One region of the Streptomyces sp. NPDC005878 genome, then DNA from elsewhere that is predicted to be linked to it. Evidence: riboswitches for the same ligand, from Rfam matches in the RefSeq annotation. Region 1 holds a riboswitch; each other region holds the start of a gene.

What was found. Region 1 has a riboswitch for cyclic di-AMP ahead of ABZ404_RS03060 (C40 family peptidase). Riboswitches for the same ligand answer to the same signal wherever they lie in the genome.
Positions count from the first base shown of each region.
Region 2: linked by a shared signal. The riboswitch ahead of ABZ404_RS12250 (LysM peptidoglycan-binding domain-containing M23 family metallopeptidase) and the one ahead of ABZ404_RS03060 (C40 family peptidase) in region 1 are both predicted to bind cyclic di-AMP.
Region 3: linked by a shared signal. The riboswitch ahead of ABZ404_RS16470 (M23 family metallopeptidase) and the one ahead of ABZ404_RS03060 (C40 family peptidase) in region 1 are both predicted to bind cyclic di-AMP.
Region 4: linked by a shared signal. The riboswitch ahead of ABZ404_RS17330 (M23 family metallopeptidase) and the one ahead of ABZ404_RS03060 (C40 family peptidase) in region 1 are both predicted to bind cyclic di-AMP.

Region 1 covers NZ_JBEXWK010000001.1:632,848-639,896, reverse strand. Annotated here, with positions in the region: gene ABZ404_RS03090 (adenosylmethionine--8-amino-7-oxononanoate transaminase) at 1-712, opposite strand, end outside; gene bioB (biotin synthase BioB) at 705-1,892, opposite strand; gene ABZ404_RS03080 (8-amino-7-oxononanoate synthase) at 2,037-3,179, shown strand; gene ABZ404_RS03075 (DUF397 domain-containing protein) at 3,196-3,441, opposite strand; gene ABZ404_RS03070 (helix-turn-helix transcriptional regulator) at 3,452-4,309, opposite strand; gene ABZ404_RS03065 (ATP-binding protein) at 4,552-4,983, shown strand; gene ABZ404_RS03060 (C40 family peptidase) at 5,082-5,555, opposite strand; cyclic di-AMP (ydaO/yuaA leader) riboswitch at 5,559-5,725, opposite strand; gene ABZ404_RS03055 (hypothetical protein) at 6,059-6,367, opposite strand; gene ABZ404_RS03050 (ATP-dependent Clp protease proteolytic subunit) at 6,373-7,005, opposite strand.
Region 2 covers NZ_JBEXWK010000006.1:3,025-10,073, reverse strand. Annotated here, with positions in the region: gene ABZ404_RS12270 (pentapeptide repeat-containing protein) at 1-129, shown strand, start outside; gene ABZ404_RS12265 (polysaccharide deacetylase family protein) at 243-1,040, shown strand; gene ABZ404_RS12260 (NAD-dependent epimerase/dehydratase family protein) at 1,148-2,140, shown strand; gene ABZ404_RS12255 (SGNH/GDSL hydrolase family protein) at 2,219-3,010, opposite strand; gene ABZ404_RS12250 (LysM peptidoglycan-binding domain-containing M23 family metallopeptidase) at 3,162-4,106, opposite strand; cyclic di-AMP (ydaO/yuaA leader) riboswitch at 4,111-4,305, opposite strand; gene ABZ404_RS12245 (tyrosine-protein phosphatase) at 4,864-5,679, shown strand; gene ABZ404_RS12240 (DUF6126 family protein) at 5,693-5,836, opposite strand; gene ABZ404_RS12235 (helix-turn-helix domain-containing protein) at 5,847-6,455, opposite strand; gene ABZ404_RS12230 (aspartate aminotransferase family protein) at 6,518-7,049, opposite strand, start outside.
Region 3 covers NZ_JBEXWK010000009.1:88,778-95,826, forward strand. Annotated here, with positions in the region: gene ABZ404_RS16455 (DNA topoisomerase IV subunit A) at 1-1,660, opposite strand, end outside; gene ABZ404_RS16460 (pitrilysin family protein) at 1,842-3,194, shown strand; gene ABZ404_RS16465 (pitrilysin family protein) at 3,212-4,579, shown strand; cyclic di-AMP (ydaO/yuaA leader) riboswitch at 4,794-4,954, shown strand; gene ABZ404_RS16470 (M23 family metallopeptidase) at 4,968-5,738, shown strand; gene ABZ404_RS16475 (GntR family transcriptional regulator) at 5,945-6,622, shown strand; gene ABZ404_RS16480 (HPr family phosphocarrier protein) at 6,959-7,049, opposite strand, start outside.
Region 4 covers NZ_JBEXWK010000010.1:20,133-27,181, forward strand. Annotated here, with positions in the region: gene ABZ404_RS17320 (PrsW family intramembrane metalloprotease) at 1-853, shown strand, start outside; gene ABZ404_RS17325 (aldo/keto reductase) at 869-1,813, opposite strand; gene ABZ404_RS17330 (M23 family metallopeptidase) at 1,876-2,955, opposite strand; cyclic di-AMP (ydaO/yuaA leader) riboswitch at 2,967-3,147, opposite strand; gene ABZ404_RS17335 (PP2C family protein-serine/threonine phosphatase) at 3,303-4,439, opposite strand; gene ABZ404_RS17340 (hypothetical protein) at 4,556-4,849, opposite strand; tRNA gene ABZ404_RS17345 (tRNA-Met) at 4,950-5,023, opposite strand; gene ABZ404_RS17350 (PhlD) at 5,089-6,156, opposite strand; gene ABZ404_RS17355 (helix-turn-helix domain-containing protein) at 6,300-7,049, opposite strand, start outside.

The sequences.
Region 1 (7,049 bases):
AGCCGGGGGAGTGGAACCGCATCCCGCCCGCGTTCTGCACCACCGGCTCGACGATCACCGCCGCCACCTCGTCGGCGTGGGCGGCGACCGTCTCCCGCAGATGGCGTACGTAGGCCTCGTCCGGCTCCGCGTCGTACCCGGTGGGCGGCGCGTCCGCGAAGACCTGCTCCGGCAGGCGGCCGGACCACAGGGAGTGCATCCCGCCGTCCGGGTCGCACACCGACATCGGCTGCCAGGTGTCGCCGTGGTAGCCGCCGCGCCAGGTGAGCAGCCGCTGCTTGCGCGGGCGCCCGGCCGACTTCCAGTACTGGAGGCACATCTTGATGGCGACCTCGACCGAGACCGAGCCGGAGTCGCTGAGGAAGACGTGCTGGAGCGGCTCCGGGGTGATCTCCACGAGCTTGACGCTGAGGCGCACGGCGGGCTCGTGGGTGAGCCCGCCGAACATCACGTGGCTCATCCGGTCCAGCTGGCCATGCGCGGCGGCGTTCAGGGCCGGGTGGTTGTAGCCGTGCAGCGCCGACCACCAGGAGGCCATGCCGTCGACGAGCTCGCGCTGCCCGTGGACCTCCTCGGCCAGGCGCAGCCGGACCCCGGACGCGGACTCCACGACCAGCGGCTCCTGGCGGCCCGGCATGGGGCCGTAGGGGTGCCAGACGTGCCGGCGGTCCAGCGCCCGCAGCTCGGCGACGTCGTAGTGGGGATCAGGCATTGGGGGCGAGGTCCGTTCCGGCGCCCCGGCGGCGCACCGCCACCAGGTCCGTACGCGCCTCGGGGACCTCGGCCGCGGCCGGGACGCTCTCGCCGCACGGGCCGCAGCCGCCGCCCTCGTGCGAACCGCAGCCGCTCGCCGCGTGCGAGCCGCAGCCCGCGGCGGCGATCGCGTCGGCGCGGTGCTCGGGCAGCGTCGTGGTGCCCGCGCCCTCCACCTCGAAGCCGGCGTCCGCGATCATCTCCAGGTCCGCCTTGCCCTCCTGGCCCTCACTGGTGAGGTAGTCGCCGAGGAAGATCGAGTTGACCAGGTGCAGGGCGAGGGGCTGCATCGAGCGCAGGTGCACCTCGCGGCCACCGGCGAGCCGCACCTCGACGTCGGGGCAGACGAACCGGACCATCGCGAGGATCCGCAGACAGCGCTGCGGGGTGAGGTTCCACTCCTTGGCGAGCGGGGTGCCCTCGAACGGGATGAGGAAGTTGACCGGCACCGAGTCCGGGTCGAGCTCGCGCAGCGCGAAGACCACGTCGACCAGGTCCTCGTCGCTCTCGCCCATGCCCGCGATCAGACCGGAGCAGGCGGAGAGCCCGGCCCCGTGCGCCTTCCGCACGGTGTCGACGCGGTCGGCGTAGGTGTGGGTGGTCGTGATGTCCCCGTACGTCCCCTCGGACGTGTTGAGGTTGTGGTTGTACGCGTCGGCGCCCGCCGCGCGCAGCCGCTCGGCCTGGCCGTCGGAGAGCAGGCCCAGACAGGCGCACACCTCGACGCCCTCGTTCTGCTCCTTGATCGCCTCGATGGTCTGCGAGACGCGGTCCACGTCGCGGTCGGTCGGGCCGCGTCCGCTGGCCACCAGGCAGACGCGCTTGGCGCCGCCCGCGACACCGGCGGCGGCGGCCCTGGACGCCTCGTCCGGCTTCAGCCAGGTGTACTTGAGGATCTCGGCCTTCGAGCCCAGCCGCTGCGAGCAGTACGAGCAGTCCTCCGGGCACAGCCCGGACTTCAGGTTCACCAGGTAGTTCAGCTTCACCCGGCGCCCGAACCACTGCCGGCGCACCTTTCCGGCGGCGGCCACCACGTCGAGCAGTTCCTCGTCGGAGGTCGCCAGTACGGCGAGCGCCTCTTCACGGCTCGGCAGCTCGCGCCGCAGCCCCTTGTCCACCAGCGTGTTCAGCAGGTCCATGGCGCCGATCCTTGCCCAAGACCCCGCTTCCAGCCAAGGAGGGATCGTACAACTGCGCTCCCTGAAGGTGTGTGTATCGCCACACCCTGTCCTCGTCCGCGCCGGAATAGGGTCTGTGCGCTGCCTACAAAAGGGATCTCCACCATGCCCCGAGCGCCATTCGACTGGATCGACGGAGCGACCGAGCGGCGCGAGCGCGCCGGTCTCGTACGGGTGCTGCGGCCGCGCGCCGCCGACCAGGACCTCCTGGACCTGGCGGGCAACGACTACCTGGGGCTCACCCGGCACCCGGCGGTCACCCGGGGCGCCGCCGACGCGGCGCTGCGCTGGGGCGCCGGTGCCACCGGCTCGCGCCTGGTCACCGGCACCACCGCGCTCCACACCGAGCTGGAGGAGGCGCTCGCCCGGTTCTGCGGCTTCGAGGCGGCGCTCGTCTTCTCCTCCGGGTACGCGGCCAACCTCGCCGCGCTGACCGCGCTCGGCGAACGGGACACGCTGATCGTCTCCGACGCGGGCAACCACGCCTCGATCGTCGACGGCTGTCGGCTGGCGCGCGCCGGCACCGAGGTGGTCCCGCACGCCGATCCCGAGGCCGTGCGCAAGGCCCTGGACGCCCATGGCGGGCCCGCGCTCGTGGTGAGCGACTCGGTCTTCTCGGTCGACGGCGACGCCGCCCCGCTGCCGGGGCTGGCCGCCGCCTGCCGGGAGTACGGGGCGGCGCTGGTGGTGGACGACGCCCACGGCCTCGGGGTGCTCGGCGAGGGCGGCCGGGGCGGTCCGCACGCAGCCGGGCTCGCGGGCGCGCAGGACGTGGTGGCGACCGTCACCCTGTCGAAGTCGCTCGGCAGCCAGGGCGGGGCGGTCCTGGGCCCGGCCCGGGTGATCCGGCACCTGGTCAACGCCGCCCGTACGTTCATCTTCGACACCGGCCTCGCCCCCGCGGCCGTGGGCGGCGCGCTGGCTGCGCTGCGGCTGCTCGAAGCGGAGCCGGAGCGGGCCGCCCGGGCCCGGGCGGTGGCGGCCGAGCTGCACGAACGGCTGACGGCGGCGGGTCTTCGGGCGGCGCGCCCGGACGCGGCCGTGGTCTCGGTGCGGGCGCCCTCGCCGGAGCGGGCGGTGGCCTGGGCGGCTGACTGCCGGAGCGCGGGTCTGGCGGTCGGGTGCTTCCGGCCGCCGTCGGTGCCGGACGGCGTCTCCCGGCTGCGGCTGACCGCCCGGGCCGACCTGACGGATCAGCGGATCCAGTGGGCGGTGGACACGATCCTGCGGACCGCGCCCACCGCCTAGTCCCCCGTTCGCACGCTCAACTCCCGCAGTCGGGCGCCTCGTCGAGGTCGACGGGCAGTCCGGCGAGGAAGCCGCGCCAGGCCCGCGCTCCGAAGAGCAGCGCGGGTCCGGCGGTCCGCTTGGAGTCGCGGACGGCGAGGAGTCCGGCGTCGAGGAAAGCGGTCTCGACGCAATTGTTCATTCCTGTACTACGGCTGCTGCGCCGCCATTGCGCACCGTTCAGAGAAGTGCTGGAAGGTGCATGCGTGGGGGGTACGGGCACCATGCCTCCCTTACACGCCGTCAGCCATCACGGCGATGAGATTCAGTGATTCCTCGAACGAGAGGGCCTGCGCCTCGACCGTATGGAACGCGGCGCTGTACGCCTCAAGGTCTTCTCTCCGTTCGAGATAGAGGCTACTCGTCAAGTGGTCGATAACCACAACGTCCAGATCGGAAATGTGCGGAAAGGAGAAGATAATGAAAGAACCGGTGAGACCGACATGGCCACCGCAGCTGAAAGGCAGCACCCGCAGCCGCACCTGGGGCAGTTGAGCCGTCCCCAGGAGATGGCGCAGCTGCCGCCGCATCGCGGCCGCGCCGCCCACCGCACGGTGCAGCGCCGCCTCGTCGACCACCGCGCTCAGCTCCAGCGGCGGATCGGCCCGCAGCACCTCCTGGCGCGCCAGGCGTACGTCCACCAGGGAGTCCACCCGTGCCGCGTCGAGCCCGCCGACGGCCGCCCGGGTCACCGCGCGGGCGTACTCGGGCGTCTGGAGCAGCCCCGGCACCACCGACGTCTCCAGGGTGCGCGCGGCCGACGCCTGGGACTCCAGGCTGATGAAGTCCCGGTACTGCGGCGGCAGCAGTCCCCGGTAGGCCTGCCACCACTGGCCGCCGCGCCCGTCCCCCGCGCCCGCCAGCGCCTCAAGCAACGCCCGCAGCCCGGGGTCGTCCACCCCGTACACCTCCAGGAGGCAGGCGACGTCGGCCGCCTTCACCCCGCTGCGGCCGGTCTCGATGCGGCTCACCTTCGACTGGTGCCAGCCCAGCCGCCCGGCGACCTGGCCGCTCGTGAGGCCGGCCGCGCAGCGCAGCCGGCGCAGTTCCTCGCCCAGTTTGCGACGGCGTACCGCGGGCCCGTGCCACATGTCGGCCTCCTTCCACCCGGGCGGGATTCGGGTGATGGGCAAGTGTGGCGCCCAAATACGGTCCTTCGTCGCAGAGTTCACCGCTTTGAGCGACAGATATATGCACATCTTGGTGGATCGGCGCATCCGGCGGCACGATGAGTGGCACTCTGGCGCGAAGCACAAGTCCGGGCCGTCCTCGTGTTTGTCCGCTCGCCGCGAGTCCAGCAGACCGGTCCGGGTGGGAAAGGGACAGCGTCGCCATGGCAGACCACCAAGAATCGACCCTCACTCTGCCGAGCGATCCCGCCTCGGTCTCCGCCGCCCGCAGACACGTCGCCGGCGTCCTCACCGAGTGGGGTCTTCCGTCGGACGCCGACACCGCCGACACGATCCGCCTGATCGTCTCCGAGCTGGCGACCAACGCCGTGCAGCACACCTTCGGCCTGTCGCCGACCTTCACCGTGGACCTGCGCCTGGAGCGCGACGAGCAGCTGCACATCGGGGTGACGGACAGCCACCCCCGCTGGCCGAAACGGCTTCCCGCGGCCGTCCAGCAGGACAACGGCCGGGGCATGGTGATCATCCGCTGGCTCGCCGCCGAGTGCGGGGGGCGTCTCTCGGTCACCCCGACGCCGGAGGGCGGCAAGACCGTCTGGATCGCGCTGCCGTGGACGGCGCCGGTCCAGAGCTGAGCCCCGGGGGCGGCTCGGGCGCCCCTGTACGGGCCGCGGGCCGGTGAGTGCGGGCGCGCCCACCCGCCCGCACCGACCGGCCCCGGGGACGGCGTGCGTCAGCGCACGCGCCCGTACCAGACGCTCTTCGACCAGATCTTCTCCAGCCGGACCACGGACCCCGTCTTGGGGGAGTGCCATATCTTTCCGTCCCCCGCGTAGATCCCCACGTGGTAGACGTTCGAGCCCGAGTGGAAGAACACCAGGTCGCCGCGTTGGCGGGCGGACGAGGAGATGTGCCTGGTGCTGTTGTACTGCTGCTGCGTGGTGCGCGGCAGCTTCTTGCCGGCCTGCTTGAACGAGTAGAGCGTGAGCCCCGAGCAGTCGAAGCGGTGCGGACCGCTGGCGCCGTACTTGTACGGGGCGCCCCTCTTCGACGCGGCGACGTTGAGCGCCTTCGTTCCCGACGTGGCGGCACTCGCCTCACCGCTGGCGCCCGGCGCCAGCATCGTGCCGCCGACGGCGGCGAGAGTGAGGGCGGAGACCGCCCCGACTCGGGTCAGCAGGGACGGAACGTGATTCAGCGCAGACATGCGCGACCCTTCGTCAAACCGCCTGCGAAGGATGACCTGTCGGGTTCGGACTGGCGAAGATGCCCGGCCGCTCTCACGGCTTCACCCCAGGGGCCTTCCGGTTGCCCGGCGGCCCCGCACTGCTTGGGTCCTCCACTCCTGCCGATCCGTGCGTTCGACCAGTCATCCGGGTACGGCGGCAGGACTCGGCGTCCGCCCGGACCGCCCCGCCGCGGTGGCGGGGGCTTGTCGTCGGTAGGGATCTTGACCCACCAAGTGTCGGATTTCCGAGCCGAAACGGCGTTTTGTGAGGCTCCTCACGACTGACCCGTTCGGGTGGACATCGATGTTTCAAGCTCCCTGACGGGGTGTCCGACCTGCGTCGTACCGGCGACGGAACGATTCATTCCGTCCGGTGTCTGCGCAGACGGAGCAATATCGCCGGTACGTCGTTCGGACCATCGGATGGTGCGAACGGGGGACGCCGCCTCGTACCGGCGCGGGGGTGAACGGACGCCGGAGCGTCAACTCGCGGATGACGGCGGCGGCACCGCGACCCGCCCCGCGCGGCGCTCCCCGTCGAGCACCCGCAGTGCCCGTGCCAGCGTCTCGGAGTGCAGCTCCGTCTCCCCGCGCCGGTGCATGGTCGCCAGCGCGTCGCGCAGCGCCACGGCCCGCCCGACCAGGGCCTGCGCGGAGCGCAGCGCGCCGTAGGTGTCCCGGTGCCGGGCCGGATTGATCCGGCCGAGCTTGTCGAGGGCGTCGAGGTAGGCGTCGATGAACTCGCCCTCGGCGCGTGTCAGGGCGGGCAGCGGCGGCAGTTCGGGCAGCACGGTTCCTACTTCCCTTGCGTGGCGGCCGAGTTCCCGCGGCCGACGACGACGTGGTCGACCAGCCCGTACACGGCCGCCGAGGCGGCGTCGAGGATGGTGTCCCGTTCGAGGTCCGCGTCGACCCGCTCGACGGAGTTCCCGGTGTGCCGGACGAGGAGATCCCTCAACAGCTCGCGGCCGCGCTGGAGTTCGGCGGCATAGATCTCCAGGTCGGACGGCCGGCCCTGGATCGGTTCGGCGACCGAGGGCTGGTGGATCAGAACGCGCGCGCCGGGCAGCGCGAGCCGCTTGCCGGGGGTGCCCGCGGCGAGCAGGACGGCCGCCGCGGAGGCGGCCTGGCCGATGCACACGGTCTCCACGTCGCAGGTGACGAACCGCATCGTGTCGTAGATCGCCGTCATCGCGGTGAGGGAGCCGCCGGGGGAGTTGATGTAGAGCGAGATGTCGCGGTCGGGGTCGGCGTACTCCAGCTGCATGAACTGCGCCATCACGTCGTTGGCCGCGGTGTCGTCGACCGGGGTGCCGAGGAAGACGATCCGCTCCTCCAGGAGCTTGGAGTACGGGTCGAGGGTGCGGATCCCGGTCGAGGTGCGCTCGGAGAACTCGGGCAGGACGTAACGGGCGGACGGGCCGTGCATGACGTACCTCTTCTCTGGCGTGGCTCTCATGCCGTCGTCTGTAA
Region 2 (7,049 bases), on a different contig from region 1:
GGGCCCGCGGCGCGGTCCGGCGGCCGGGAGAAGGCCCCGGGTACCGCCGGCCGCCGGGGCGGTCCGTCCCGCAGGTCCGGTGGCGCCCGGCGCCGGGGCGCCGGCCCGGCCGGATCGCGCCGGTCGTAGCCGGTCGGCCTGCTGTCCGTCGGCCGCAGCCCCGACCCCACTATGCATTGCGTGTATACACCTCGCGTATAGTCCTTAGCATGTTCAGGTCCAGGCCGAAGGGGAGTCGCCTCATGCGCAGCAGCAATTCCGGAGTCCGCCGTGCCCGGGGGCGGTCCGCGGCCGCACTGGTGGCGGTGGCCGCGCTCGGACTGGCGCTGACCGGCTGCTCCGACAACGCCGTCTCGCCGCGCTCGGCCCGCGACGACGCGCTCGACAGCAAGGCCGCGGCCGGCGCCGACGCGGGCAGCGCCACCGGGGTCGACTGCCGCAAGGCCAAGTGCATAGCCCTGACCTTCGACGCCGGACCGGGCGTGAAGACGCCCCAACTGCTCGACACGCTCAAGGAGAAGAAGGTGCACGCCACCTTCTTCCTGCTCGGCGCGAACCACGTGGAGAAGTACCCCGACACCGTGCGCCGCATCGCGGCCGAGGGGCACGAGGTCGCCAACCACACCTGGTCGCACGAGCGCCTGGACAAGCTCAAGCCCGCCGAGATACGCGCCGAGCTCAACCGCACCCAGGAGGCGGTGGCCGCGCTGACCGGCCGCAAGCCGGTCCTGATGCGGCCGCCCCAGGGCCGTACCAACAAGGAGGTCACCAAGGTCAGCAAGGAGCTCGGGCTCTCGCAGATCCTGTGGAGCGCGACCGCCAAGGACTACTCCACCAACGACTCGGCCCTGATCACCGAGCGCATCCTCGACCAGGCCGACCGCGACGGCATCATCCTGCTGCACGACATCTACGACGGGACCGTGCCCGCCGTGCCCGGGATCATCGACGCGCTGAAGACGCGCGGCTTCACCTTCGTGACCGTGCCCCAGCTGCTCGCCCCCGCGGCTCCGGAGCCGGGCCGGCTCTACCGCCCCTGACGCACCCCGCCCCGCCGGCCGTGCCCGCACGGCCCGGTGGGTGTCGCGATTTCGCCCTCAGCATGGAGCTGTTCTCAGGACCCCTGCGAGCGGGCAGAGTTGCGGCCATGAAGCTGTTGATACTGGGTGGTACGGAGTTCGTCGGACGTGCCGTGGCCGAATCCGCCGTGGCGCGGGGGCACGAGGTGACGGTCTTTCACCGGGGCCGCCACGAGCCGCCCGCCGGAGTGCGGGCGCTCCTCGGCGACCGGACGGCCGAGGACGGTCTGGCGGCGCTGGCCGACGGCCGCTGGGACGTGGTGGTGGACACCTGGTCGGGCGCGCCCTCGGCGGTCCGCGACGCCGCCCGGCTGCTGGCGGAGGGCCGCGCCGCCCGGTACGTGTACGTGTCGAGCCGTTCCGTGTACGCGTACCCGGTCCCGGCCGGGGCGGACGAGGGCGCGCCGCTGGTCGACGGGTCGCCGGACGCCGAGGGCGAGGTGGCGTACGCGCAGGCCAAGCGCGGCGGCGAGCTGGCCGCGGTGCGGGAGTTCGGCCCCGACCGCTCGCTGCTGGTGCGCGCCGGGCTGATCCTCGGCCCGTACGAGAACATCGGGCGGCTGCCGTGGTGGCTGGGGCGCATGGCGCGCGGCGGTGAGGTGCTCGCGCCGGGGCCGCGCGGTCTTCCGGTGCAGTTCATCGACGTCCGGGACCTGGCGGAGTGGATCGTGAGCGCCGCCGACTTCGGGCTCTGCGGGCCCTACAACCTGGTCTGCCCGCCGGACCACACCACCATGGGCGAGCTGCTCGACGCGTGTGCGCGGGTCACCGGCGGCGGCGCGGAGCTGCGCTGGACGGACCCGGAGCCGATCCTGGCCGCCGGGGTCGAGCCCTGGAACCATCTGCCGGTGTGGATTCCGCCGGGTGAGCTGCACGACACGATGCACGGCTCGAACGTGTGGAAGGCCGTGCTGGCGGGGCTCGACTGCCGGCCCGTCGAGGAGACGGTCGCCGACACCTGGGCGTGGCTCGGGTCCCTCGGCGGCGAGGCGCCGCAGCGGCCGGACCGCCCCCGGGTCGGACTGGACCCGGAGACGGAGCGGAAGCTGCTGCACGGCTGAGCCGTGCGGGCGCCGCCCTCGGGGCGGTCCGTCGGTGACGCCGTCGGCCCACGGAGGGCCGACTGGGCTGATGCCCCGTCAGAGGGGCAGCAGATCGGGGCGCTTGGGCTCCACGTGGTCGCCCGAGCTCTCGCCCCGCAGCCGTCGCCCGATCCACGGCGCCAGGTGCTCGCGCGCCCACTGGATGTCGTCGCGCCGCACCTCCAGGGTGCCGCGCGGCGGCTGCGGCGGCCACGGCTGGTCCGGGTCGGCCGGCACCGCGAGCCCGAGCACCTGGGCGGCGCGCAGCGCGACCCGGGTGTGCCCCTCGGGCGACAGGTGGAGCCGGTCGCCGTCCCACGCCCGCCTGTCCTGCACGGACTTCAGCGACCACAGGTCGAGCACCGGGCACCCGTAGCGGTCCGCGATGGAGCGCACGTGCGCGGTGTACGTCGCCACCTTGCCGCGCAGATGCTTGAAGACCGGCACCCCGCGCGTGTCGAACCCGGTGGTCACCATCACCGTCGGGATCGTGCTCTTCAGGTCCGCGACCGCGCGCTCGAAGCGCTCGGCCACGTCGTCCGGGTCACTGCCCGGCCGGATGATGTCGTTGCCCCCCGCGCAGAAGGTCACCAGGTCGGGCGCGAGTTCCTTGGCCCGCGGCACCTGCTCCTCGACGATCTGGTCGAGGAGCCTGCCGCGGACCGCGAGATTGGCGTAGCGAAAGGCCCCCTCCGGTCGCTGATCTGCCAGTAGCACGGCGAACCTGTCCGCCCAGCCGACGAACGCCCCGTCCGGGCCGGGGTCGCCGACGCCTTCCGTGAAGCTGTCGCCGATCGCCGTGTACGACCCGAACGTACCGCTGTTGAATGATCTCGAATCGTCTGCCACGGGACCATATCTTTCCCCTACCGGTGTGACCTACGCGACCGTAAGGAGGGGTTGACGGTGGGTGATATAGACCACCCGGTCAGTTTCGCCCAGCGGGAATACGCCGAATACCTCCGGCCCACCGGACAAAACCGGGGCCGGCCGGCTTCGTTTAGAGAGCCGCGCCCTGCTGCCTGAGGTAGGCGATCGGGTCGACGTCCGAGCCGTAGTCGGGCGTGGTGCGGATCTCGAAGTGCAGGTGCGGGCCGGTGACGTTGCCGGTGGCGCCGGAGAGCCCGATCTGCTGGCCCGCGGTCACGGTCTGCCCGGCCGAGACGGAGAGCTGGGAGAAGTGGGCGTACTGGGAGTACATGCCGTCGGCGTGCCGGATGACGACCTGGTTGCCGTAGGCGCCGCCCCAGCCGGCCGAGACGACCGTGCCCGGGCCGACGGCCCTGACCGTGGTGCCGGTCTCGGCCGCGAAGTCGACGCCGGTGTGGTAGCCGCTGGACCACATGGACCCGGCCATGCGGTACGGGGTGCCGATGCTCACGCTGTCGAGCGGCGCGCGGAAGCCGGTGGAGGAGCCCTGGTCCGCGGTGGTGGAGCCCTGGTCCGTGGTGGTGGAGGTGTTCGTGGCCGGGGCCGGCGAGGACGGCGCCGGGGTGCGGGGCGCGGGGGTCGACGCCTTCGTGCCGGACTCGTGCGTGGTCGTCCTGGCGGACCCGTGCGGCGCGCCGGTCTTGGCCTTGGCGCCGAGCACGAGCTTCATGCCCGGGCGGATCAGCGCCGGGTCGGCGCCGACGACCTCGCGGTTGTCCCGGTAGAGCCGCTGCCAGCTGCCGAGCCGGTGGTCCTCGGCGATCCGCGAGAGGCAGTCGCCGCTCTTGACCTTGTACGTGGTGGGGGCGGCCTGGGGCGCGGCGGCGGCGAGGGTCCCGGTGGTGCGGGCGGCCTGCTGGGGCGCGGTGGCGGGGGCGGCGGTCTGCACCGCGGCGTGCGCGCCGGTGGCGCCGAGCAGCGGGATGGCGAGTGCGGCGCCACCCGTACCGGCGGCGGCGATGCCCCGGGATATCGGGCTGGACTTGGGACGGCGGTGCTTACCCTTCGCGGGCATGGCGGATTCCTCTCCGGCGCCTGCGAGGTGAGCTGTCGGGTTCGGGCTGGAGATGCCCGGCCGGGCACCGGTCACGGTGCTTCGGCTTCACCCCGAGCCGTGCCGGAATTCCGGACGGCGCTTACCTGGGTCCCCCGCTCCTGCCACGCGTGGATGGGTGCGGATTCCGAGCGGTGGCAGGATTCGGCGGTCCACTCGGATTGCGGTGACCGTAAGCGAGCCCGGTGGGCCACGACAAGTGCCGATTTCCCTTCGGCATTCCCGGCCGGGAATTCCTACGGGAATCGCGGTCACCCTGCGTCGACCGTCATTCCCAACGGGCCCGGCCGGACGGGGGAATTCATCCGGGGCCGCCACCACGGAACGTCACGGATATGACGCTGCTCACGGGTAATCCCCCTGTGCCGAGCGGGAGATGGACAGGGGCCACCAAATCGCCCCATAAGGTCGAAAGTTCTGCCCCTCTTCACCCCTCTCCCACACCATCGCCCCACTCTGCCCGTTTTGATCCGATGCGACCGGAAAGCCGCCGGGCTCACCCGTCGCCCCCGGTCCGGAGCATCCCGAGCCCCAGTACGGCACAGGTACACACAGGCACGAACAGCGGCGCCGGCTTCGGGACAGGACATCGCGCGGGCAATGGGCGCGAAGGGGTCGCATTCCGGCCAGACGATCGAGATGATTGCCCCGGGAACCCATGTCGTATCGTCGGGACCGAGGCGGCGTGATCTTCTTTCGACCCCCATCAGGAGCCAACGTGACCCAGCAGACTCCGCAGATCCCTTCGACCGAACCCGAGCTCTCCGGCGTCCGCAACTTCCGTGACGTGGGCGGACTGCCGACCGTGCCCGGCCGGCGGCTGCGGTACGGACGGCTCTTCCGCAGCGGCCACCTCGCCCACGCGACCGCGCAGGACGCGGCCTTCCTCGCCTCGCTCGGCCTGCACACCGTCTTCGACTTCCGCAACGCGGCGGACCAGAAGCTGGAGGGCCCGGACGTGGAGCTGCCGGGGGTGCGCAACGTGAACATACCGCTGACGGACCCGGCGGACGGGGCGGAGTTCTGGAAGATGGTTCGCGACGGCGACATCAACCAGCTGCGGTCGGTGCTCTCCGACGGCCGGGGCGCCGAGCGGATGGCGCGCTCGTACCGCACGATCATCCGGCAGCGCACGGCCGAGCACAGCCGGGTGCTGCACGCGCTCGCCGAGGACAGCGTCCCGGCCCTGATGCACTGCGCGGCGGGCAAGGACCGCGCGGGCCTGTCCATCGCGGTGGCGCTGCTCGCGGTGGGCGTCGAGCGCGACGCCATCGAGGCCGACTACCTCAAGTCCAACGACCCGCACCGCCGTTACAAGATGCACCGCAGCGACAGCTCCCCCGCCGGCCTGAGCACCGAGGTCGTGGAGCTGCTCAACCCCCTCTTCGACGCCCGCGCCGGCTATCTCGACGCGGCCTTCGAGACCATCGAGGAGACCTGGGGCAGCACCGAGCGCTACCTCTCCGAAGGCCTCGGGCTCTCCCCCGAGACCCGTGAGCGGCTGCGCGAGCGGCTGGTCGAGGACGCCGTCTAACGGGCGCGCCGGGTCACTTGCCGACCGTGAACAGCAGGTAGAGGAAGGCCGCGAAGATGTGGCCCGCGATCAGATAGGCGAACAGCCGGACCACGAGACCCCGGGGGAACTTCGTCTCCCGGGTGTCGACGCCGGACCGTTCCTGGTTCTGCGACATGTCGTACCTCTCAGCCGTGCGGATGGTGCGGGTGCGGATCGGGGCTCTGGAGCAGGGTGTGGACGAACAGGAACGCGGCCCCGCCGGGCGAGACGGCGGAGATCCGGTGCGGGGTGAGCGAGTCGAAGTGCGCGCTGTCGCCGGGGTCGAGTTCGTGCGTGGCGTCGCCCAGGGTGAGCCGCAGCCGCCCGGACAGGACGTGCAGCCACTCCTCGCCCGGGTGGACGCGGACGAGCTCGCGCTGGGTGCCGTACGGGACCTCGACGCGCAGGGCCTGCATGGCGCGGCCTGGGTGCCCGGCCCGGTGGTAGGTCCAGCCGTCGGCCTCGGCGGGCTCGGCCCGGCCGCCCCGGATGACGGGCTCGCGCCCGGGCGGCATCTCGCCCAGCAGCTCCGAGACGGTCGTACCGTAGGTACGGGCGAGCGCCAGCAGCATCGGCAGCGAGGGCTGGCGGGCGCCCGTCTCCAGGCGGGAGAGGTGCGCCGGCGAGAGACCGGCCCGCGGGGCGGCGGCCTCCAGGGTGAGGCCCCGGCGGCGGCGCAGGTCGCGCAGGCGCGGGGCGACATCGGGGAGGGCGGGGCCCGCCGGCTCCCCGGCGCCTTCGGCGGGAGTGCTCATGCACTCCATTCAGTCAGCGCCTTGCCTCTGGGGCAAATTTTTTGCCCCAGAGGCAAAAAGCGCTACCGGTTGGCCACCGCCTGCTTGACCAGGGTGCGCCCGAAGTCCCACATCAGGCCACCCCCGCCGTGTGCGTCGTCCATCACGGCCGTGAACGCCTCGACGAAGCGGTCCACCTCGCGCTCGCCGATCGTCAGCGGCGGGATCAGCTTGATCACCTCCAGATGGTCCCCGGAGACCTGGGTGAGGATGCGGTGCTTCTGGAGCAGCGGCACCACGACCATCTGCGCGAACAGGCCCTTGCGGGCGGCCTGGAGCATGGTCCAGCGCCCGCGCAGCCGGATCGAGGAGGGCTTGCCGAACTCGATGCCGACCATCAGGCCGCGCCCGCGCACGTCGTGCAGCAACTCGTAGCGGTCGACCAGCGCGGCCAGTCTCGACTTCAGGAGTTCGCCGGCGGCGCGGGCGTTGGCGACGACCTCCTCGTCCTCCATCACCGCGAGCACCGCGAGGCCCGCCGCCATCGCCTGGGCGTTGGAGCCGAAGCTCGCGGAGTGGACCAGGACCCGGTCCATCGACGAGTAGACCTTCTTG
Region 3 (7,049 bases), on a different contig from region 1:
GCACAGCGGAGACGATCACGTCGTGCTTGGTGCGGCGCTCGGCCTCCGTGAGCGGCTCCGCGTTCGCGGTGCGCGCCAGCAGGCCCGTGGAGGAGAGCAGCACCCGGCACGGGTCGTCCGCGACCTCCAGCGGCACGGCCGCGACCGGCGCGCCCGCCGACTCGAGGAGGACCGTACGCCGCTCGGTGCCGAACTTCTTGGCCACCGCGGCCAGTTCGGACGAGACCAGCTTGCGCAGCTCGCTGTCGGACTCCAGGATGCCGGTCAGCTCGTCGATCTCGCCGGTGAGCCGGTCGCGCTCGCTCTCCAGCTCGATGCGGTCGAACTTGGTGAGGCGGCGCAGCGGGGTGTCCAGGATGTACTGCGTCTGGATCTCGCTGAGCGAGAAGTGCTCGATCAGGCGCTGCTTGGCCTGCGCCGAGTTGTCACTCGACCGGATGAGACGGATGACCTCGTCGATGTCGAGGAGCGCGACGAGCAGGCCCTCCACCAGGTGCAGCCGGTCGCGGCGCTTGGTGCGGCGGAACTCGCTGCGCCGGCGCACGACCTCGAAGCGGTGGTCGAGGTAGACCTCGAGCAGCTCCTTGAGGCCCATGGTGAGCGGCTGGCCGTCCACCAGCGCCACGTTGTTGATGCCGAAGGACTCCTCCATCGGCGTCAGCTTGTAGAGCTGCTCCAGGACGGCCTCGGGGACGAAGCCGTTCTTGATCTCGATGACCAGGCGCAGCCCGTGCGAGCGGTCGGTGAGGTCCTTGACGTCGGCGATGCCCTGGAGCTTCTTGGAGCCGACCAGGTCCTTGATCTTGGAGATCACCTTCTCCGGGCCGACCGTGAACGGCAGTTCCGTGACGACCAGGCCCTTGCGGCGCGCCGTCACGTTCTCCACGGACGCCTTGGCGCGGATCTTGAAGGTGCCGCGGCCCGACTCGTACGCGTCCTTGATGCCGGACAGGCCCACGATCCGGCCGCCGGTCGGCAGGTCGGGGCCGGGGACGAAGCGCATCAGCGCTTCCAGGTCCGCGTTGGGGTGGCGGATCAGATGGCGGGCGGCCGCGATGACCTCGCCCAGATTGTGCGGCGGCATGTTGGTCGCCATACCGACCGCGATCCCGGTCGCGCCGTTGACCAGCAGGTTCGGGAAGGCGGCGGGCAGGGCGACCGGCTCCTGCTCCTGGCCGTCGTAGTTCGGCGAGAAGTCGACGGTGTCCTCGTCGATCGACTCGGTCATCAGCTGCGTGGCGTCGGCCATCTTGCACTCGGTGTACCGCATCGCGGCCGGCGGGTCGTCGTTGCCGAGCGAGCCGAAGTTGCCGTGGCCGTCGACGAGCGGCAGGCGCATGGAGAAGGGCTGCGCCATCCGCACCAGCGCGTCGTAGATCGACGCGTCGCCGTGCGGGTGGAGCTTGCCCATGACCTCGCCGACCACGCGCGCGCACTTCACATAGCCGCGCTCGGGGCGCAGCCCCATCTCGTTCATCTGGTAGACGATGCGGCGGTGGACCGGCTTCATGCCGTCGCGGGCGTCCGGCAGGGCCCGCGAGTAGATCACCGAGTAGGCGTACTCGAGAAAGGAGCCCTGCATTTCGTCCACGACGTCGATGTCGAGGATCTTCTCCTCGAAATCGTCCGGCGGCGGGGTCTTCGTGCTGCGGCGGGCCATCGCGGCTGCGGCTCCTTCACCAACGTGTTCTTCTTAGCGACCACCAACAAGGTCTGCTGCTGACGCCGACCATTGTGGACCGTCCCACTGACAACGCCGACCGCGACCCGGGAACTTCGCCAGGTGTCGGTGCGCTTGCATACAGTGGCAGGACTTCTTCACCGCGATCGAAGGGACGTACATGCCCATGGGTCACACGGCCACCGCCCAGGCCGGCTCCGGCGGCCTGACAGCGACCGAGCACCGGCTGGCCAACGGCCTGCGCGTGGTGCTCTCCGAGGACCACCTGACCCCGGTCGCCGCGGTCTGCCTCTGGTACGACGTGGGCTCACGCCACGAGGTCAAGGGCCGCACGGGCCTGGCTCACCTCTTCGAGCACCTGATGTTCCAGGGCTCGCACCAGGTCCACGGAAACGGCCACTTCGAACTGGTGCAGGGAGCCGGCGGCTCGCTCAACGGCACCACCAGCTTCGAGCGCACCAACTACTTCGAGACCATGCCCACCCACCAGCTGGAGCTCGCGCTCTGGCTGGAGGCCGACCGCATGGGCTCGCTGCTCTCCGCCCTGGACGAGGAGTCCATGGAGAACCAGCGCGACGTCGTCAAGAACGAGCGCCGCCAGCGGTACGACAACGTGCCCTACGGCACGGCGTTCGAGAAGCTCACCGCGCTGGCCTACCCGGAGGGCCACCCGTACCACCACACGCCGATCGGCTCCATGGCCGACCTGGACGCGGCGACCCTGGAGGACGCGCGCGCCTTCTTCCGTACGTACTACGCGCCGAACAACGCGGTGCTGTCGGTCGTCGGCGACATCGACCCCGAGCGGACGCTCGCCTGGATCGAGAAGTACTTCGGCTCCATCCCCTCCCACGACGGCAAGCAGCCGCCGCGCGACGGCACCCTGCCCGGCGTGATCGGCGAGCAGCTGCGCGAGGTCGTCCACGAGGACGTGCCCGCGCGCGCCCTGATGGCCGCCTACAGGCTGCCGCACGACGGCACCCGCGAGTGCGACGCGGCGGACCTGGCGCTCACCGTCCTCGGCGGCGGCGAGTCCTCCCGCCTCCATAACCGCCTGGTCCGCCGCGACCAGAGCGCGGTCGCGGCCGGATTCGGCCTGCTGCGCCTGGCCGGCGCCCCCTCGCTCGGCTGGCTGGACGTGAAGACGTCCGGCGGCGTCGACGTCCCCGACATCGAGTCGGCCGTGGACGAGGAGCTCGCCCGGTTCGCCGAAGAGGGCCCCACGGCCGAGGAGATGGAGCGCGCCCAGGCCCAGCTGGAGCGCGAGTGGCTGGACCGGCTCGGCACGGTCGCGGGCCGCGCCGACGAACTCTGCCGGTACGCGGTGCTGTTCGGCGACCCCCAGCTCGCGCTGACCGCCGTCGACCGGGTCCTCGACATCACGGCCGAGGAGGTGCGGGACGTGGCGCGGGCCACCCTGCGCCCGGACAACAGGGCGGTGCTGGTCTACGAGCCGACCACCGCAGAGGCAGACGAGGCGGCCGACGCCGACGCAGAGGGAGCAGAGCAGTGAGCGACACCGGCGTGACCATGCAGTTCCACCCCCGGCCCGCCGCCGGCACCGCGCGCCCCTGGGCCTTCCCCGCCCCCGGCCGCTCCACCCTGCCCAACGGGCTGACCGTGCTGCGCTGCGACCGCCCCGGCCAGCAGGTCGTGGCCGTCGAGATCTTCCTCGCCGCCCCGCTGGACGCCGAGCCGGCGGGCCTGGACGGCGTCGCCACGATCATGGCGCGCGCGTTCTCCGAGGGCACCGACAAGCGCTCCGCCGAGGAGTTCGCCGCCGACCTGGAGCGCTGCGGCGCCACCCTGGACGCGCACGCGGACCACCCGGGCGTGCGGGTCTCCCTGGAGGTGCCGGTCTCCCGGCTCCCCAAGGCGCTCGGGCTGCTCGCCGAGGCGCTGCGGGCCCCCGCCTTCGCCGACGCCGAGGTCGACCGCCTGGTGCGCAACCGCCTCGACGAGATCCCGCACGAGCTGGCCAACCCGGCGCGCCGCGCCGCCCAGCAGCTCTCCCGCGAGCTCTTCCCGGCCAGTGCGCGCATGTCGCGCCCGCGCCAGGGCACCGAGGAGACCGTGGCGCGGATCGACGCGGCGGCGGTACGGGCCTTCTACGAGGCGTACGTACGGCCCGCCGCGGCCACCGCCGTGGTCGTGGGCGACCTGGGCGCCACCGACCTGGACGCGGTCCTGGCGGACACCCTGGGCGCCTGGACCGGCCATCCGGCCGAGGAGCGCCCGATGCCCCCGGTCACCGCCGACGACACCGGTCGCGTGGTCATCGTCGACCGGCCCGGCGCCGTCCAGACGCAGCTCCTGATCGGCCGGATCGGCCCGGACCGCCACGACCGCGTCTGGCCGGCCCAGGTCCTCGGGACGTACTGCCTGGGCGGCACGCTCACCTCCCGCCTGGACCGTGTCCTGCGCGAGGAGAAGGGCTACACCTACGGAGTGCGCTCGTACGGCCAGGTGCTGCGCTCGGGCCCGGAGGGCACCGGCGCCGCCATGCTCGCCATCAGCGGCTCGGTGGACACGCCCAACACGGGCCCGGCCCTGGACGACCTGTGGACGGTGCTGCGCAAGCTCGCCGCCGAGGGGCTCGACGACGCCGAGCGCGAGACGGCCGTGCAGAACCTGGTGGGCGTGGCCCCGCTGAAGTACGAGACGGCCGCCGCCGTCGCCGGGACGCTGGCCGACCAGGTCGAGCAGCACCTCCCGGACGACTACCAGGCGCAGTTGTACGCGCGCCTGGCCGACACCGGCACCGTGGAGGCCACGGCGGCGGTCGTCAGCGCCTTCCCGGTGGACCGCCTGGTGACGGTCCTCGTCGGGGACGCGGCACAGATCGCGGAGCCCGTCAAGGCCCTGGGAATCGGCGAAGTCACCGTAGTGGCGGGCTGATTGGGCCGTCCGCCGAAGACGGGCGGACGGGACGGGTGAGGACCCCGGTGGCCGAGAGGCCGCCGGGGTCCCCCTGTATGTCCGTTTTGTTGGGGAGGTTGCCTGTCTGTCATGTGGCGTGCGCTACAAAATGACGCGTCTGTTTGGTGATTGAAAGATCAGCCGTCTAGCGTCAGTCCGGCTGTCCGTCACCACCCGTCGCAGCCGCGGCACCGGACAGCCATCGCCGAGTCCCCAACTGGCGCGAGCCAGGGGAGCCGGGGACCCACTCAGTCCCTGGGGTGAATCGGACGCCTCCGCCCGCGGAGGGGCCCGTAGGAGACCTTCCAGCTCCGAACCCGTCAGCTAACCCGGTAGGCGAGATGGAAGGAAAGGAACCCGCCTCTCCATGGCGTTCACCCGTGCCACCGGGAAGCACCGTCGGCCCAGCGCCGTGTCGCGCAAGAGCGCGAACATAGCGGGCATCGCCACCCTCGCCACCGCCGGAGTCGTGGGCACCCTCGCCTCCCCGGCCATGGCCGCCGACAGCTCGGCGCCCGCCGCCGCCTCGGTCGAGGACACCGGCATCACCCAGGCCATCGTGATCGGTGACTCCCTCGCCGAGCGGATCGACGCCCAGGCCGCCGCCCAGCAGCACGCCGCCGACAAGGCCCGCGCCGCCGCCGAGGCGAAGCGCAAGGCCGAGGCGAAGGCCAAGGAGGAGCGCGAGGCCAGGGAGCGCGCCGCCCGCGAGGCCGAGCGCAAGCGCCTCAACTCCTTCGTCGCCCCGATCGACGGCGGTTACGTCTCCACCGGCTACAAGACCGGCGGCTCGATCTGGTCCTCCGGCAGCCACACCGGCATCGACTTCCACGCGGGCGAGGGCACCCCGGTGCACGCGGTCGGCCTGGGCACCGTCGTCGAGGCGGGCTGGGGCGGCGCCTACGGCAACAACATCGTGATCCGGATGAACGACGGCACGTACACGCAGTACGGCCACCTCTCGTCCATCGGGGTGTACGTCGGCCAGCGCGTCGAGCCGGGCCAGCAGATCGCCCTCTCCGGCAACACCGGCAACACCACCGGCCCGCACCTCCACTTCGAGGCCCGCACCGGCGAGTCGTACGGCTCGGACATCGACCCGATCGCGTATCTGCGCTCGCACGGCGTCAACGTCTGACCCGGACGCCCCCGCATCCGAAACCGCAAGCCCCCGGCGTATCGCGCCGGGGGCTTCGGCATGCCGTCCGGCGCGCGCACCCGCCCGTGGCCAAAAGATATGCATGGCCCACGGCACGTCACCGGGAATTAACAGACGCTGGAATAGAGTCGCCGAACAGGCGTCGATCGACCGCGTTTCGCGGGGATTAAGGCGGAGGTTCGGTCATGCGCATTCCCGCGCAATCGGTATGCACGGCAATCCGCGACGACATCGTCGCGGGGCTCTTCGCACGCGGCAGCCGGCTCACCGAGGAAGTGCTCGCACGGCGGTACGGAGTCTCCCGCGTCCCGGTCCGCGAGGCGCTGCGCACGCTGGAGTCCGAGGGGTTCGTCACCACGCGCCGGCACGCCGGGGCCTGTGTCGCGGAGCCGACCGAGCAGGAGGCGGCCGATCTGCTCGAACTGCGCGCCCTGCTGGAGCCGCTGGCCGCCTCGCGCGCCGCCGCCCGGCGCACCGAGGCCCATCTGAAGGTGCTGCGCGGCCTGGTCAGGCTCGGCCAGGACCGCGTTAGGCGGGGCCAGGGCGAGGATCTGCGCTCGCTGGGCGTCTGGTTCCACGAGACGCTCGCCCAGGCCTCGGGGAGCCCCGGCCTCATCGCGCTGCTCACCCAGCTGCGGCACAAGATCACGTGGATGTACGAGGCGGGGCAGCCCGCCCTGCCCGCCGAGTGCTGGGCGGAGCACGGGGCGATCGTGGACGCGCTGGCCCGCGGGGACGCCGAGCGGGCCCGGGCGCTGACCGCCCGCCACGCCGAACGCGCGTTTTCCGCCTATCGGCTGCGGCGCCCGGCGGACGTGAGGATCCCGCAACATGCCGTAAACACCGCGAGCGTCCGTGCTTAACAAGGTCGCCGTATACAAAGGGGTGATTCGGCGGGGCGGATTCGTGCTGCCCGAAAGCGGCACGGAATGCGGGGGCGGGGCCGGCCGGTCCGCGTTACCGGGCGCATAAGCCGGAGGCGCACCCGCGGGGAAAAGGAAAGGAGCCGCGACCCGGAATTCGGGTCCGCGGCTCCGATCGTGAAGTGCGGTGACACGCGGTGCGCCGGGACGGCGGCGCGGCTCCGGGTCCCGGCCGGCCGGGCGCTGTCGGCGGGGTCGCGTCCGCCGGGCCGGGTCAGCCGGGTCGGCTCGGCCGGTGGGCCGCGTCAGCCGGACCGGTCGGACAGGTCAGCCGGGTCAGACGGTCTCGGGGAGCTCCTCAAGACCTTCCTCGACCAGCTTCGCCAGACGGTCCAGGGCCGCCTCGGCGCCCTCCGCCTCGGAAGCC
Region 4 (7,049 bases), on a different contig from region 1:
CGAGAACATCCTGTACCTCGGCAACGCCTTCGGTGAGGACCAGGTCAGCCACACCGCCGGGCTCTCCTCGACGACCGCGGCGACGTTCTTCGTCCGGGTCGTGATGTCGCCGTTCGCGCACCCGCTGTTCACGGTCTGCACCGGCATAGGCTTCGGGGCCGCGGCGCTCGCGGCCCCGGGCCGCCGCCGGCGCCGGATCGGCTGGCCGGTGCTCGGCCTGCTGTCCGCGATGGGGATGCACGCGCTGTGGAACGGCTCGTCGTCGTTCGGGACGTACGGCTTCTACCTGGTCTACGCCGCGTTCATGGTGCCGGTGTTCGGGCTGCTCACCTGGCTCGCGGTCTGGAGCCGCCAGCGGGAGCTGCGCACCGTCGCGGCGGAGCTGCCCGCCTACGCGGCGGCGGGCTGGCTCGGCCCGGCCGAACCGCTCGCGCTCTCCTCGATGCGGGCCCGCTCGATGGCCCGCGACTTCGCCCACCGCACCTTCGGGGGGAAGCGGGCGGCGCGGACGGTCGCGGAGTACGAGGCGTTCGCGACGGCCCTGGCGTTCCTGCGCCGCCGGGCCCGCCGCTCCGAGGCCGGCCCGGACTTCACCGCCCGCGAGCAGGAGCTGCTGCACCACCTGTGGGCGCGCCGGGAGGTGGCAGGCCCCGCTCTGCTGTACGCGGCGGGCGCGGCGGGCCGCATCTGGATCCCGTCCCAGCCCTACCCGTACGGCCACCAGACCCCGTACGGAACCCAGACCCCGTACGGCCACCAGCCCCCGTACGGCTACGGCCAGGGCGCGTACGGGAACCACGCCCCGTACGGCTACGGCCCGGCCGCCTCCCCGTACGACCCCTACCGGCGCTGAGAGCCTGTCCCCGGTCTACGCCGAGGCGGCCTTCAGCTCGCTCAGCTCCGCGTCCGTGAGCTCCAGGTCCGCGACCGCGAGGAGCGCGGGCAGCTGCTCGACGGTCCGGGCCGAGGCGATCGGGGCGACCACGGTCGGCTGCGCGGCGAGCCAGGCGAGGGCCACGCTCGCGGGCTCGACACCGTGCGCCAGCGCGACGCGGTCGAGCGCGGCGAGCACCTTCACGCCCCGCTCGGTGCCCAGGTACCGGCCGGCGCTGCCGGCCCGCGCGCTGTCGACGTCCTGGCCGGGGCGGTACTTGCCGCTGAGGAAGCCGGAGGCGAGCGCCGAGTAGGGCACGGCGGCCAGACCCGAGCGGCCGGCGGTGTCCTGGAGGGTGCCCTCGTAGGTGTCGCGCGAGACCAGGTTGTAGTGCGGCTGGAGCGCGACGTACTTGGCCAGGCCCTCGCGGTCGGAGAAGTCCAGGGAGTCCTGGAGCCGCTCCGGGGAGATGTTGGAGGCGGCCACCGCACGCACCGTGCCGTCCTTGACCAGCTGGTCGAGGGCGGTGACGATCTCCTCGACGGGGACGGACTCGTCGTCGAAGTGCGTGTAGTACAGGTCGATGTAGTCGGTGCCGAGACGGCGCAGCGACTCCTCGGCGGCGGCCTTGATGGTGGGGGCCGCGAGCCCCTTGAACGAGGCGTGCGCGCCGCCCTTGGTGGCGATCACGACGTCCTCGCGGTTGCCGCGCGCCGCCAGCCACCTGCCGATGATCCGCTCGGACTCGCCGCCCTCGTTGCCCGGGGCCCAGGCCGAGTAGACGTCGGCGGTGTCCACGAAGTTGCCGCCCGCCTCCGTGTACGCGTCGAGCACCGCGAAGGAGGCGGCCTCGTCGGCGGTCCAGCCGAAGACGTTGCCGCCCAGGGCGAGCGGGAAGACGGACAGGTCGGAAGAGCCCAGGGGGCGCAGCGTGGTCATGGGGGGTGAACGGGCCGACGGGGCACGCCTATTCCGCGCCCCCGCCCGCCGGGCAGGCCCCCCTACGGGTTGAGGCCCTTCGACTGGAGCCACGCCATCGGGTCGACTCCCGTGCCGCCCGGGGTGTGCACCTCCAGGTGCAGATGCGGGCCCGTCACGTTACCGGTGGCACCGACGCGGCCGATCGTCTCGCCCGTCGACACCTTCTGCCCGGCGCCGACCGCGATGGAGGACTGGTGGCAGTACCAGAGCTCCGAGCCGTCCTCCAGCTCGATCACCGTGCGGTAGCCGTACGAGCCGGACCAGCCCGCCGACTTGACCGTCCCGCCGTGGACCGCCTTGAGCGGGGTGCCGGTGGGCGCGGCGAAGTCGAGGCCGGTGTGGTGGCCGGAGGACCACATCGAACCGGCTTGGCCGAAGGTGGAGGTGATCGTGTACGAGGCGACCGGGAGCGAGTAGCTCTTGGCCAGCTCGGCCAGCCGCTCCTCCTCGGCCTTCTTCGCGGCGGCCTCCTCGGCGGCCTTCTTCTCGGCGGCCGCCTTCTGCTGGGCGGCGCTCTGCGCGGCCTTCGCCTCGGCCGCCGCCTGCTGGGCCGCGGCCTTCTCGGCGGACGCCTTCGCCTCGGCCTCGGCGCTGCTGCGCTGCTGCTCGGCCTGCTGGAGGATGCGGGCGCGCAGGGCCTCGCCCGCGCCGGTGGCGCCCTGTTCGGCCGCGGCCCGGGAGACGCCCGCCATGGTGAGGGGGGCGCTCGCGACGGCTCTGTCGGCCGCGGCCACGGGGGACGCGTCGGGCTTGTCGTCGCCCGCGATGCCGGTGATGAGCGCGCCCACGCCCGGCAGGGACTTCACATCGGGGAGATTGTCCGCGACGGAGTCGGGCAGGGATATGGAGACCGGCGGTTTGGTCTGCGCACTGGCCATGCCGCCCGCGCCGACGGCCGCGATGACGCCGACGCCGAGGACGGTGGAGCTGCGGGCGAGCCCGCCGCGCTGCTTGATCACGCGGTGCCGGCCGCGTACCGAGGAGACGGATTCCTCCGTGGGGTTCCACTCCTCCCACACCTCGGTGCCGCTGGGCGCGGGCCCGTACGGGGCGACGGGGGGAAGCGGCGGGGTGCCGAGGGCAGGCTCGTTGGACGCCACGGGGGCGCACTCCTTTCCTTCCTTCTCGCCTACCGGGTCAGCGGTGGGGGTTCCCCCTGCTCCTTGAGAGCTCGGGGGAGGGATCGGAGCAGGAAGGTCTCCTACGGGCACTTTTCGACGGTGCGAAGGTGCTCGATTCACCCCAAGGTGGTGGTTCCCCGGTTCCCTTGCGGAATTCGGCGCGTGCGCACGGTGCCGCCTCTACGACGGCTGGGACGACCGCGCTGCGTTATCGAACGTTAATAGACAGGCGGACCGGATTCCAAGCCGTTCCCCGTAATCCCCGGCGCCAGCGACTGATGGTCCGTCAAACCACGTGCGCTGGGGCGTCGTTCGGGCACGGACCGTCACGGAACCACCGGCACCGTCCGCCGCCGCGCCCCGGGCCGCCGCACCGCCAGCAGCGCCATGTCGTCGTTCGCGCCGCCGCCCGTATGCCTGCGCACATCGTCGACGAGCGCGTCCAGGAGCTGGTCCGGCCCCGGGAAGATCCGGCCGCGCAGCCGTTCGTGCGGGTCGTAGAAGACCCCGGGCGGCCGGGCCGAACGCGCCTCGGAGAGGCCGTCGGTGTAGAGGAGCAGCGTCGCCCCGAGCGGGAAGGGGTACGTGTCCGCCCGGTCCGGCCACACCCCGAGCTCCGCCATCCCCAGCGGCAGCGCGGGATCGGAGGGGGTGAGCGCGTCCAGCGCCCCGTCGGCGTGGAGCAGCAGCGGTTCGGGGTGGCCCCGGTTCACCAGGCGTACGGCCGTGGCGTCGCGCGGGATCTCGGCGAGCACGGCCGTGGTGAACCCCTCGAACGCGTCCAGGCCGTCGCGCCGGGTGCCCTCCCGGGCCAGCGCGCGCTCAAGGCGTCCGGCCACCGCCTCCAGCGTCTGCTCCTGCTCGGCCGCCTCCCGGAACGCCCCGATCACCACGGCCACCGCCTCGACCGCCTCAAGGCCCTTGCCCCGGACGTCCCCGACGACCAGGCGCACCCCGTACGGCGTGTCCTGGACGGCGAAGAGGTCCCCGCCGATGAACGCGCCGGCCTGCGCCGCCTCGTACCGCGCGGCCACCTGGAGGCCGCCGATCCGCTCGGCGGGCGTGGGCAGGACGGCGCGCTGGGCGGTCTCCGCGATGACCCGCGCCGAGGCCAGACGTTCGCCGCTGCGGCGCAGCATGCGGTTGGTGAGCAGGGCCAGCGCGCCGACGGTGGTGACGGTGAACAGCTCGCTGACCGCCTCCCCGGTGCTGGGGACGTCGTGGAGGTACTCGGTGAGGAGCACCGCCCCGACCGCCGAGGCGCCCGCGGCGGCGGTGCCCGCGGGGCCGAAGAAGGGGGCCGCGGTCAGCGGGACCGCGGCGAACAGGGCCGCCGCGGTGAGGTCGGGCGGTGTCGCCACGTCGAGGACGACCCCGGCGACCAACAGCAGCGCGGGCAGGGCGCGCACCAGGGCCGGACGCCGGGAGCCCTCCCGGCCGCCGCCGTCCGTTCGCTGCCGCACCTGTGCTCTCCCGCCCGTCCGCGGGGCCGCCGCCGTTCCCGGCGCCCCACTCAGGGTGCCGGGCCGGGCCGCCCGCCGCGAACGCTCCTCGGCCAACCGGGTGCGCCCGGGGCCCCTCAGTGCCGTTCGGCGCCGGTCGCGATCAGCCGCGCCCGGCATCTGCGGGGCCCGGCCCGGCCGTGGACGCAGGTCCCCCGGGCGTGGCGGCGGGCCGCCGGGCCGCCGTGGACGGTGGGGACGCCGCCCTTGGCGTGCGAGGGCGCGGAGATCCAGGGCGAGGCGGGCGACAGGGGCAGCGACAGCGGCAGGGAGAGGCACATCAGGAGCGCGCACAGGGCGAGGAACAGCGGCACCGCGGGCGCCTTGCGCCGCGTCGCCGCCCACAGCGGTCCGTCCATGTGCTCGCGCATGGCAATCGGGAGACTACTGTACGTACACGCGCCCGCGCGGGCCGTCGGGGAAATGCCGAAGGCCCGGCACATTCGCATGTGCCGGGCCTTCGGTCTTCAGTAGCGGGGACAGGATTTGAACCTGCGACCTCTGGGTTATGAGCCCAGCGAGCTACCGAGCTGCTCCACCCCGCGTCGGTAAACACAACTGTACGGCATCCCGGACGGTGCTCCGTACCGCTTTACGGACGGCTCCGCGCTCACGCCGACCAGTGCCCCCGCGAGGCGGCCAGCACGAAGCCCGGGCCGAAGCCGATGATGAGGCCGGACTGCCGGTCGCCGGGGGCCTGCGCGAAGGTGCGGGCCAGCACGTCGAGGACGGCCGAGCCGCCCAGGTTCCCGTTGGCGGCCAGGCTCGCCCAGGCGTGCCGCAGGGCGCCGTGGTCGCGGTCGCCGTCCAGGCCGAACCCGGCGGCGGCGTCCTGGAGGACCCGGGGCCCGCCGGGGTGGACGACCGCGAACTCCAGGGCCCTGCCGCTGCCGCCGAGCCAGGCGCGTACGGCGGGAAGGCTGTCGTTGAGCGAGGTGGTGGCGGCGGTCGTGGAGTCGAAGTGCAGTCCGGCGCCCGAGAGGCGGCCCCGGTAGCGGTCGAGGCTGTCGGGCAGGACGTACTCGAAGGTGTCCTCGATGACGAAGCTGGGCCCGCTCCAGGCCGGGGTGTCCGAGACGACGACGGCGCCCGAGCCGTCCCCGAAGAGCACCTTGTAGATCATCGACTCCCGGCTGGTGTCGGTGTGGTTGTACGTGGCCGTCGACAGGCACTCCGCGACGACGACCAGCACGTGCGAGCCCGGGTGGGCGGCGATGTCCTGGTGGGCCCTGACCAGGCCGTGCGCACCGCCCGCGCAGCCGACGGTCGCCATCGGGACACGACGGACGTCCGGGCGCAGGCCGAGTTCCCGGACGAGGGCGACGTCGAGGGAGGGCACGGTCCAGGAGGTGGTGTGGCTGGTGATCAGGCAGTCGATGTCGTCGGGGGCGAGGCCGGCGTGGACCAGGGCCCGCCGCCCGGAGCGGACCGCGAGCCCCAGGGCGTCCTCGTACCCCGCTCTGTTGCGCTCCTCGACCGTGGCATTTCCAGCCACGGTCGGGGCGTGCAGCGGGCGGGTGAAACGACGGGTGCGGACGGTGGTCGCCCGGGCGATCCGCAGGTGCGCCTCCAGCCGCGGCCGGTCGGGGTTGGCCCGCCGGATGTCCGCGCAGATCTCGTCCGTGGCGATGACGTGGTCCGGCAGGACGACGGCCGGGAGGGCTATGTGAGCGGGCACGAGTGGGCTCCCTCGGAGGGCCGGAGGACGAGAGCTCAACTTAACTGAGACGGCTGGAATTCGTCCCTGGAAAGGGGCGGGGAGCTCAGCCGGAGGGAGTCGTTCCGAGGGGGTCCAGCGAGCCGGTCACGCCGGTCGCGCGCTCAGCTCGTCAGCGGCGCGCTCAGCACCGGGTGACGGCTCACGAGGGAGGCGCCCGGGGTGTAGAGGAGCAGCATCACCCGGGCCCCGGGCGAGGTGACGGGCTCGGCCACACAGGTGGTGACCCAGCCGGGCCCGTACCGGCTGTGGCGGATGGGCCGCTCCGAGCCGTCCGGGTACGGGATCGGGGTGTCGCCCGCCTCCCGGTAGAGCGGACCGGCGACCGGGTCGGCCTGCACGTCGGCCTCCAGGCGCCGCAGCTCCGCGTGGTTGGGCCGCATCTCCACGCCGTGCCGCAGCTGCGGCAGCACCATCGGGGCCCAGCGGTCCTCCCACTCGGTGAGGACGTCCTCGCGCGCGCGGGGGTCGAGGAGCATCCAGCGCATGGTGTTGGCCGGGACCTCCCCGCCCGGGAAGAGCTCGGCGAACGCGGTGTTGTGGGCGAGCAGGTTCCAGGCGGCGTCGGTGATGTAGGCCATCGCCCCGTCGATCTGCTCGACGACCCGCTGCCAGACGCCCGGGACGGACATGCCGGAGTCGCGGTGCAGGGTGTACGGCGGGTACTCGCGCCGGGTGAGGCGCCAAAGGAACGTCCACTCCTGCTCGTTGAGGCGCAGGGTGCGCGCCACGTTCGTCAGGAACTCGGCGGTGGGGTTGAGTTGCCCGTTCTCGAACCGGTTGTACGTCCCCGGGGTGCGCTCCAGCAGGAGGTCCATCTGCTCCTGGCTCAGCCCGGCGACCCGCCGGCCCGG